2 linked regions of the Aeoliella mucimassa genome follow. The main gene of each other region encodes a partner of the protein of the gene in region 2 in a complex. Links are inferred from orthologs where the notes say so. Each region holds a gene or a part of one and is shown on either strand. Other genes may lie near its edges.

Region 1 (3,907 bases), 250 kb from region 2 along the record:
TCGCATCGCCATGGTGTCCCAGTCGATCATGCCGTCGAACGTGCGCGTGTCGTTGTCGTCGTACGCTTGCTTCATTTTGTCGGCGAATTGCTGGGCTTCTTCGGTCGTTACCATCCGTGCGGCGACCGGGCGCACCTCGCGCTCTCGCGGTGCAGCAGCCGAGTTCGTCTCGACAGCCGACTCGTCGGCGCTGGCATTCCCGTCCGACTCGAGGGCGGGATCTCCTCCGCAACCGAGGACGGCCAACATCGAGAAACTACAGAGAATCGCCAAAGACCATGTACGCAACATACAGAGTACCTCCCCACCTGCGATCGCAGGAATGAATCGACGAGCAATATGCCGAAAACGCCAGTTTACCGCACCCACCAGTGGAGGACCAGTAGAACTTTCCCCTGAGAAGCATCGCACCAGCACTGCATACTGGTGCGTCAACCAAACAGCTTAGACACCGCGTTTCGGCTTGGGGATGCGACCTGTCGCTCGGCGGGTGCCACCTTCGCCGTCGGACAGGTTGCGTTGATTCGAGCCACGCCGGCCGCGTTTCACTTTGCCTTTCCGCTCGCGCACCGAATCGACCGGCTGGCCCATGCTGTCCTTCATTTGCCCAATCCGATCACGAATGGCTGCCGCCCGTTCGAACTCCATCGCTTCGGCTGCTTCGTACATCTCTTTTTCGAGTTCCGCAATGTACTCTTCGGTAATGTACTGTGTTTCGTCGCTCCGCCCGACCGCGGCGTTGGCCGCTGCGTGGGCTTCCTGCTCGGCTTCGATGCCCATGCGAATGGCCTTTTTAATCGTTTGCGGAGTGATGCCATGCTTTTCGTTGTACTCCTGCTGCAACTTGCGACGGCGCTCGGTTTCGTCGATCGAGCGTTGCATGCTGTCGGTCACCTTGTCGGCATACAGAATGACCTTCGAGTTCACATTTCGCGCGGCTCGTCCGATGGTCTGCATCAGCGAGGTTTCGCTGCGGAGGAAGCCCTCCTTGTCGGCGTCGAGAATCGCGACGAGCGACACTTCGGGCAAGTCCAAACCTTCCCGCAACAAGTTCACGCCGATCAGGGCCTCGAACCGCCCTTGCCGCAAGTCGCGGAGCAACTCTACCCGCTCGAACGCATCGAGTTCGCTATGCAACCATTTGCACAACACCCCTTGCTCGTTCAAGTACGTCGACAGATCCTCGGCCAGGCGTTTGGTAAGCGTGGTTACCAGCACCCGCTCGTCCTTGGCGGCCCGCTCGCGGATCTCTTCCAGCAAGTGGGGCACCTGCCCGCGAGCGGGGACCACTTCGATCACCGGATCGAGCAACCCCGTGGGGCGGACCACCTGCTCGACGACTTCGCCGCCGGTTTGTTCGAGTTCCCACTTGCCGGGCGTCGCTGAGACGTACACCGCTTGCTTCGCGCGCTCGTGCCATTCGTCGAACTTGAGCGGGCGGTTGTCGAGTGCACTTGGCAGCCGGAAACCATGCTCGACCAGCGTGGTCTTGCGGGCGCGGTCGCCGTTGTACATGGCACCGATCTGGGGGATCGTCGCATGAGACTCGTCGATGAACAACAAGAAGTCGTCGGGAAAGAAGTCGAACAGCGTGTTCGGCGGCGAACCTGGCGGGCGACCACTCAATGGCTGGCTATAGTTTTCGATGCCGGGGCAGTAGCCCATTTCGAGCATCATCTCAATGTCGTACCGAGTGCGGGCGTTCAGCCGCTGGGCTTCGAGCATCTTGCCTTGCTCTTTGAACAGTTGCAGCCGGCCCGACAGTTCTTTGCGGATCTGATCCACCGCGTTTTCAATCCGCTCCTCCGGCAGCACAAAGTGCTTCGCAGGGTAGACGTAAACTTCCTGCAGTTTGTCGACGACCGTTCCGCTGGTTGGGTTGATGATCGACAAGGCCTCGATTTCGTCGCCCCAGAACTCGATGCGGTAAGCAAACTCTTCGTAGCTCGGCCAGACCTCGACCGAGTCACCACGCACACGGAACTTGCCCCGCTCGGGATCGAAGTCCTTGCGTTCGTATTGAATGTCGATCAACTTGCCGAGCATCTCGTCGCGTTCTACCACGTCGCCGACCGCCAATCCAATCATCATCTGCTTGTAGTCTTCCGGCGAGCCCAAACCGTAAATGCAACTCACGCTGGCCACGACGATCACGTCGCGGCGACTGACCAGCGAGCTAGTCGTGGCCAAACGCATACGATCGATCTCTTCGTTGATCGAGGCATCCTTCTCGATGTAGATATCGCGCTGCGGAATGTACGCTTCCGGCTGGTAGTAGTCGTAGTAGCTCACGAAGTAACTTACCGCGTTGTTCGGAAAGAAATCTCGGAACTCACCATACAACTGGGCGGCCAGCGTTTTGTTGTGCGAGAGCACCAGCGTTGGCTTCTGCAACTGCTGGATGATGTTGGCCATGGTGAACGTCTTGCCCGAGCCGGTCACACCCATCAAACATTGCTCGCGACGCCCTTGCTGCAGGCCCTCGACCAATTGCTTGATGGCAGCAGGCTGATCGCCGGCAGGCGCGAATTCGGAAGTCAATTGAAATTGGGGCATCGCTGTAATCCATCGAAAAACACTAGTTCGGAGCTACTCTCTCATTCGCACTGTCGAACTCAGGCAAACCGAGAGCGACTTGAAGCCCGCTCGAATGGTACAAGCCAACCTCAGTTAATCAACTACTTCCGCAAAAGTTTGCAACTCTGCATGCCCGTGGCCGGGTTCGACCTCGGCATTTCCGGGGCGCAGGCAGAGGCCGGTTTGCATGCCCGCTTCGCGAGCCGCATCGAGTTCGGCGACGACGTCGCTGAGGAACAGGATCTCGCCGGGGGCAAGTTCCCAGTCCTTGGCGATCCGCTCGTAGCTTTCGGCTTCGCGTTTGGGTCCGATCGTCGTGTCGTAGTGACCGCTGAAGTAACCAAGCAGGTTGCCCGCCTTGCTGTGAGCGAAAAACAACCGCTGAGCGTGGGCACTGCCCGACGAGTAGACGCGGAGGTCGATTCCTTGCGACTTCCACTGCTCGAACGCCGGCGGCACATCGTCGAACACGTGGGCTACCAACTCGCCGCTGGCGAAGCCGGCTTGCCAGACGAGCCCTTGCAGCTGCTTGAGTCCGGTCGCTTTGATGTCGGCATCCATCAGCCGCACGATTTCGGCCTCGAACGCCTGACGATCGCACCCCAGCGCGGTGCTTTTGGCATCGCTGGCCACTTGTTGTCGCACCTCAGTCAGGGCATCGGAGTCCCAATTCGTATCGAGATACTCACCCAGCCCACGACGGGCGAACGGAAACATCACGTCGTACACGTACGAAACCATCGAGGTGGTTCCCTCGACGTCCAGCAGAATGCCTCGCGGCTTATCGCTCATTACAGCTCCACCGGCGGTTTAAACTTCGATTCACTTGGCAAGTAACTATTTCCCCAACAGACAGGCGGATGCTTCTCGTGCACACCTTGATCGATATACTCCGGAGTCCACCCCGTGGGATCCTGGAACAACCGAATGCAGCGTATGTGGCGATCGTCGCACAGATGGAACCAGTGCTTCACGCCAGCTGGCACGTTGATCAGGTCGCCCGCTTCGACTTCGATCGAGAACACCGGTCCATTCTCGGGATTCACCCAGAACACCCCGCGACCTTCGACCGTGAACCGCACCTCATCCTCGCTGTGCGTATGCTCTTTATCAAACTTGGCGAGCATCGCATCCAGGTTCGGGGTGTCGGGCGCAACGTTGATCACGTCGGCGGTCACGTATCCGCCTTGAGTCTTGAGGCGTTCGATCTCAGGAGCGTACTCCTGCAGAATATCGTCGGCCGTTGCCTGTTCGGTCAAACGCCCTTCCACGGCCCAATGTTCGTACCAAATACCAAACGGCGACAGGAACTGTTCAATCTCTTGAACAT
Region 2 (4,998 bases):
TAGTTTCTTCGCCGAAGCTGGCGAAGGCAACATCGACAAGCAAGTCGACACCAGCCACGGTATGGTCCGCGAGGAGATCCTCTGCAGCCATTGCGGTGCCCACCTGGGACACTTGTTTCCCGACGGTCCTCCGCAAACTGGCATGCGGTACTGCGTAAACTCGCTATCGCTTAAGTTCGACGAAAAGAAGAAAGACAGCGACGAGTAATACCTGCGAGAGGGCAGGGGACTCTGGTTACTTCTCGACAAGAAACAGATGTTCGGTCACATGGAGCGAGCGGTTCTTGAAACTGCGACTGCCACGGAAGGCATTGTATCGCTGCTTGATCACCTCGACCCGCCCGACCTTCTCGAGCATCGCCTGCATGTCGGCCGGAGCGATGAAGCCTTCGTCGTTGAACGAGATGAGCAGGAACCGGGTATCGATCTGTTGGACTAAGTCGGTCATTAGCCGTAGCGACTCAATTCGTACGTTGTAGCCCGAGCGATTCCAGTCGACCGGTATGCCCGAGACGCGACTCACCCGCTCCGGGCGCTCGTAACGTGCGAGCAGGTTGAGCATGAAGTAGTTCGACCCGTACGGATGCTGGTTGTACGGGGGATCGAGATAGGCCAGGTCGAACTCGCCGGCCGATCGTGCGGCGACGTTTGCGTCGAGTTGCAGCACCTGCCAGTCGCACTCAAAGTGGCTTAGCACCGGAGGGCGAAGCACGATGTTGCCACGAATGCGACTCAGAGCGTCGCGCCCGCTGCCGCCGAATTGGCCGATCTTGGTGGCTCGATCTTTGTAAAAACCTTTGAACACGCCAGCGGTATTCGCGTGCACCGATGCCGCGCTCAGTAACGGGGCGAGCAGGAAGTCGCGGTGCTCGGCCGGCACTTCGTTCAGATAGCGACGGTAATGATCGAGTCGCAGCGCGTTGTTGCGCGTGTAGAACACGCGGTCGTCGCGGGTGATTTGTGATTCGTCGCGCGGAGCGTACATCTCGCTCACGAAGCCTGGCTGCGGGGGATCGACCTCCAGGCGGGCGTTAAGTCGCTCGACCCATTCGTCGATGGCCGCCAGGTCGACCTCCGAGCGGTTGGCCAGATAGCACCTGCCGGCGATGGCCGCGTACAGCTCCAAGTCGTTGGATACCAACAACGAAGCATGACGCTTCAGTGCGCGAGAGACCACGCCCGATCCGCTGAACACATCGAAGCAGCGGAGGTGCGAACGATGCAGTCGACGTTTGATTTGTTCTACCGCGGTTTCGATCTGCGAAAGCAGCGACCGCTTGTTGCCTAGGTACGTAATCAACTGCTCCGTGAGATACGCCGGGTTCTCCTGGCGACTCAAGCGCGCGACGGGCTGGCAGGTGGTAACGCTCATCGGATATCGATGGAAAGGGGAAACTGGCTAGGTTTCCTCCTTATACCACGGAAGCCGGTTAGCGACCTACAGCGATTCTGACCACGTATATCACGAATTGGCCGGGCGTAGCGGACTGTGTGCCAGCACGAATTTGCGTTCGCCTGCCATGGCGAATTGCACGGTTGCTTTGCGTCCTGCCCCTGAGCCACCAAGGGCGATGATTTTGCCGGGGCCGAACTCGGGATGCACGACGGTCATGCCTTGCACGAAGACGTCGGGTGACACTCGCTTGTGGGGCTTGGGATTCGTCCCGCCGGCATCGAGTTGAGCGGCGGTTTGCATGGCCGGTAGCGACACCGGCGGCTTCGGTTTGTCGTGTTCGGGGCCATGATCGAGTTCGAAGACTTGTTCGTCGTAATCGGGCTCCTCATCGTAGCCGTCGTACTCGTCGACATCGAAGCTCAGGTCGATGTTGTCGGCTTCGCCCATCTGAAGTTCGTGCCGCGGCATCTCCATCAGGAACTTACTTGGTATCGCCACACGGCGCTGGCCGCGGAACTCGCGAATGCGGGCGTAGCTCAGTTGCAGTTCTTGCTCGGCGCGGGTGATGCCGACAAACGCCAGGCGTCGCTCTTCTTCCAGTTGATCGACGCTATCTAGCGATCGCTCGTGGGGCAAAATGCCATCTTCGGTCGCGATGAGATAGACCACCGGGAACTCCAGGCCTTTGGTCGCGTGAAGCGTCATCAGCGTCACTTTGTCGGCGTCGTTCTCCCAGTTGTCGGTCTCGTTCACCAGCCAGGTGCGTTCGAGGTAGGTCTCGAGTCCACCATCGCCGGTCGATTCGCTTTGCTCGTCGAACTGGCGGGCGTCGGTCAGCAGTTCTTCGACGTTCTCCAATCGCGATTGGTCTTCGACATCCTCGCTCTTGCGGAGACTCTCTTTGTAACCACTTTCTTCCAAAGCGGTGCCGATGACTTCCTCGACCGATTCGCCTGCTACCGCGGAGAGCTTGTCGATGAGCGTGACAAAACCAGTGAGCGAATTGCTCGCCCGCTTGGTAAGCCCTTCGATCAATTTGCACTCGCGGGCGGCGTCGAGCAGCGAGGTGCCGTAGCGATACGCGTGCATGTTCAATCGCTCGATCGACTTCTTGCCAACGCCGCGGGTGGGAGCACTGACTGCCCGATCGAACGCGACATCGTCCTGCGGATTGTTTGCGAGTTGGCAATAAGCCAGCAAGTCTTTGATTTCCTTGCGCCCATAGAACTCCTGCCCGCGAACCATCTGGTAAGGCACTCCCGCTTTGCGGAGCGCCCGCTCGAGCGATCGCGACAACGCGTTCACGCGGTAGAAGATGGCAAAGTCGCTAGCGGAGCGTTCGCCACGTTCGATAGTACCGCGAATCTGATCGGCGATGTCGCTTGCTTCGAGATCTTGATCCGCGTACGCGACCAGACGCACGGGATTGCCTTCGTCGTTTTCGGTGAAGAGCGACTTCTTCTTGCGGCGCGTGTTGTAGGCAATCAACTCGTCGGCGACACGCAGGATGCGCTTGGTGCTGCGGTAGTTCTGTTCCAGGCGAACGATTTTCACCTCGGGGAAATCGTTCTCGAAGTTCAGGATGTTCGAAATGTCGGCCCCCCGCCAGCCATAGATCGATTGATCGGGATCGCCGGTGGCCGCGAGATTCGGATAGTCGTGCGACAGGGCCTTGAGAATGACGTACTGCGCCTGGTTGGTATCTTGGTATTCGTCGACCAGTACGTAGCGAAAGCGACTGTCGAGCTGCTGGCGAATCTCAGGATTGTCGTACAACAGCGTAGCGACGTGCATCAGCAGATCGTCGAAGTCGACCGCGGCCGATTGCAGCATCCGCTCCTGGTACGCAGGGTACACCTGGGCGACCACGCTCGAGAGCACCGACTGGCGGTGCGGCTGGTACGCTTCGGGGCGGATCAAATTGTTCTTCGCGCCGCTGATGGCCGTGGCAATGCGGTCGACGGAATAGTTCATCGTCGACACTTGCTGGGCTTCGATTACTCGCTTCAGCACCTGCTTGCTGTCGGAGGTATCGTAGATCGTGAAGTTCGGCCGCAGCCCAACTAGTTCGCCGAACTCGCGGAGGATTCTCGCGCCGAATCGGTGGAACGTGCTAACCCAAACAGGTTGTCCAGGCACCAACGCCTGCACGCGGTTTTGCATTTCGCTCGCCGCTTTGTTGGTAAAGGTGAGCGCAAGAATCTGACGCGCAGCGACTCCGCATTCTAATAGATGCGCGATGCGATGCGTGACGACGCGCGTCTTACCACTACCAGGGCCTGCGAGAATGAGCAGCGGGCCATCCACATGCATCACGGCTTCCCGCTGGGCTTCATTGAGTGATGCAACGTGAGATGAATAAGACGACATGCTGTCAGCGAAACGGTTAGTGGGTTGCTGGTGTTTAACTAAGGAGTGACTGCTAAAAATATACGCGGCTCGCTCGGTTTTCTCCATGCGTCGTCGCTAGCGTTTACTTGTGGTAATCAAAAAAATGCGGCAGACCCAGGTGCAGATCGAACACAACCTGCTATACTTTCGCCAGTTGAGATTGCACTCGGCCAGGGAAGTGCCGGCTGTTGGGCAACTCGAGTTTTCATTGTGTCCAGCATGCACCACTGGTCCATTGCCAGGCGAACAACTACCGTTGATGTTCGCAATTCAATCAACCATGGAGGGAGTCTCGAATCATGACACGTATTCCTCTCAATCGTGCTGAAGCTGACAGCCAAGAACTGCAATCCCGCCTCGAAATGAGCACTGCCGAAATTGGTTTGGCTGTGCGTACCACCAACTGCCTTGAAGAAAAGGGTGTGTTCACGGTTCACGATTTGTTGAACTGCACCCGGGACGATTTGCTTTCGATCTCCAACTTCGGCGAGAAGACTTTGGAAGAAGTCTACACGGCGCTCGAGAAGCATGGCTTCTATCGCCCAGGTCGCCAGGCACCGTTGCCACGCTAAGCCAACAGGGCCAACGCAGCGAGCCGAGCAACCAAAGTTCGCAGCTTACCAGTGATTAAGAATTCCGGGCTTCGCGGCGGTAGACCAATCCATGGTCGATCGGTGCGAAGCCCAGGTTTTTATAGAACTCAATCGCGGGTGCGTTGGTGAGCATCGTTTGCGTTTCGACGGTCGTGATGCCGCGCTTGTGCAGTTCCTTGAACGATTCGCCTAGCAGGTAGGTACCGTAGCCGTGGCGGCGGTATTCGTCGTCGACCCACAGGTCGAACATTCCCGCGGCTCGCAATCCCCAACTGCTCGCGAGCGGTTCGATGTCCCAGAACGTTACGTAGGCCAGCACCTTGTCCTGACGACGCCGGCGGAGGAAGAACCGGATCCGCTCCAGGCTGCCATAGACCGAAGTGTTCCACCAGTTCAGCGTGATCGGGGCGTAGAGCGTCTCGAAATTCACCTCGCGGGCGACTCGTCGCTGTTCGCGATTGACCATCGGACGGAACCGCACCAAGTCGCGCTGCAGGATTACCACACGTCCGCGTTCGCGGTACTGGTTGCGCGAAAACACCCTGCGGCGTGGTTCGTCCGACAGCAAGATGCCCGGCAGTTCGCTGCCGCCGTACAGGCCGAGATAAAAACCGTTGA

What was found. The genes of interacting proteins can lie anywhere in the genome.
Region 1: the proteins of Pan181_RS08520 (region 2) and uvrB are in contact, whole or in part, in a crystal structure (PDB 7EGT), measured with the Thermus thermophilus proteins. The link is inferred for Aeoliella mucimassa from one-to-one orthologs. Residues at the interface, in WP_096412145.1 of Thermus thermophilus: His654, Arg656, Phe657, Gln666, Asp668, Glu669, Lys680, Arg681, Leu682, Ser683, Lys685, Tyr686, Ala687; in WP_096411307.1 of Thermus thermophilus: Glu23, Leu25, Arg26, Asp27, Gly28, Glu29, Arg30, Phe31, Arg55, Glu326, Asp327, Phe328, Glu379, Ser382, Gln383, His398, Gly400, Arg401.

Annotation. Positions count from the first base shown.
Region 1 is NZ_CP036278.1:1,869,528-1,873,434, reverse strand. The notes cover bases 1-2,927. They hold uvrB (excinuclease ABC subunit UvrB), read right to left. Parts: upstream 2,557-2,927; coding sequence 445-2,556; downstream 1-444. Other genes in these bases: mtnC (acireductone synthase), read right to left, coding at 2,671-2,927; Pan181_RS07505 (tetratricopeptide repeat protein), read right to left, coding at 1-291. Also shown: more of mtnC, read right to left, coding at 2,928-3,369; Pan181_RS07490 (1,2-dihydroxy-3-keto-5-methylthiopentene dioxygenase), read right to left, coding at 3,369-3,907. UniProt on the Escherichia coli protein: The UvrABC repair system catalyzes the recognition and processing of DNA lesions. A damage recognition complex composed of 2 UvrA and 2 UvrB subunits scans DNA for abnormalities.
Region 2 is NZ_CP036278.1:2,119,242-2,124,239, forward strand. Bases 1,115-4,152 are described here. They hold Pan181_RS08520 (ATP-dependent helicase), read right to left. Parts: upstream 3,767-4,152; coding sequence 1,463-3,766; downstream 1,115-1,462. Other genes in these bases: Pan181_RS08515 (DNA adenine methylase), read right to left, coding at 1,115-1,372; Pan181_RS08525 (DNA-directed RNA polymerase subunit alpha C-terminal domain-containing protein), read left to right, coding at 4,087-4,152. In the rest of the region: peptide-methionine (R)-S-oxide reductase MsrB, read left to right, coding at 1-208; more of Pan181_RS08515, read right to left, coding at 236-1,114; more of Pan181_RS08525, read left to right, coding at 4,153-4,359; Pan181_RS08530 (GNAT family N-acetyltransferase), read right to left, coding at 4,415-4,998. UniProt on the Escherichia coli protein: A helicase with DNA-dependent ATPase activity. Unwinds DNA duplexes with 3'-5' polarity. Translocates on single-stranded DNA with 3'-5' polarity. Initiates unwinding more efficiently from a nicked substrate than double-stranded DNA.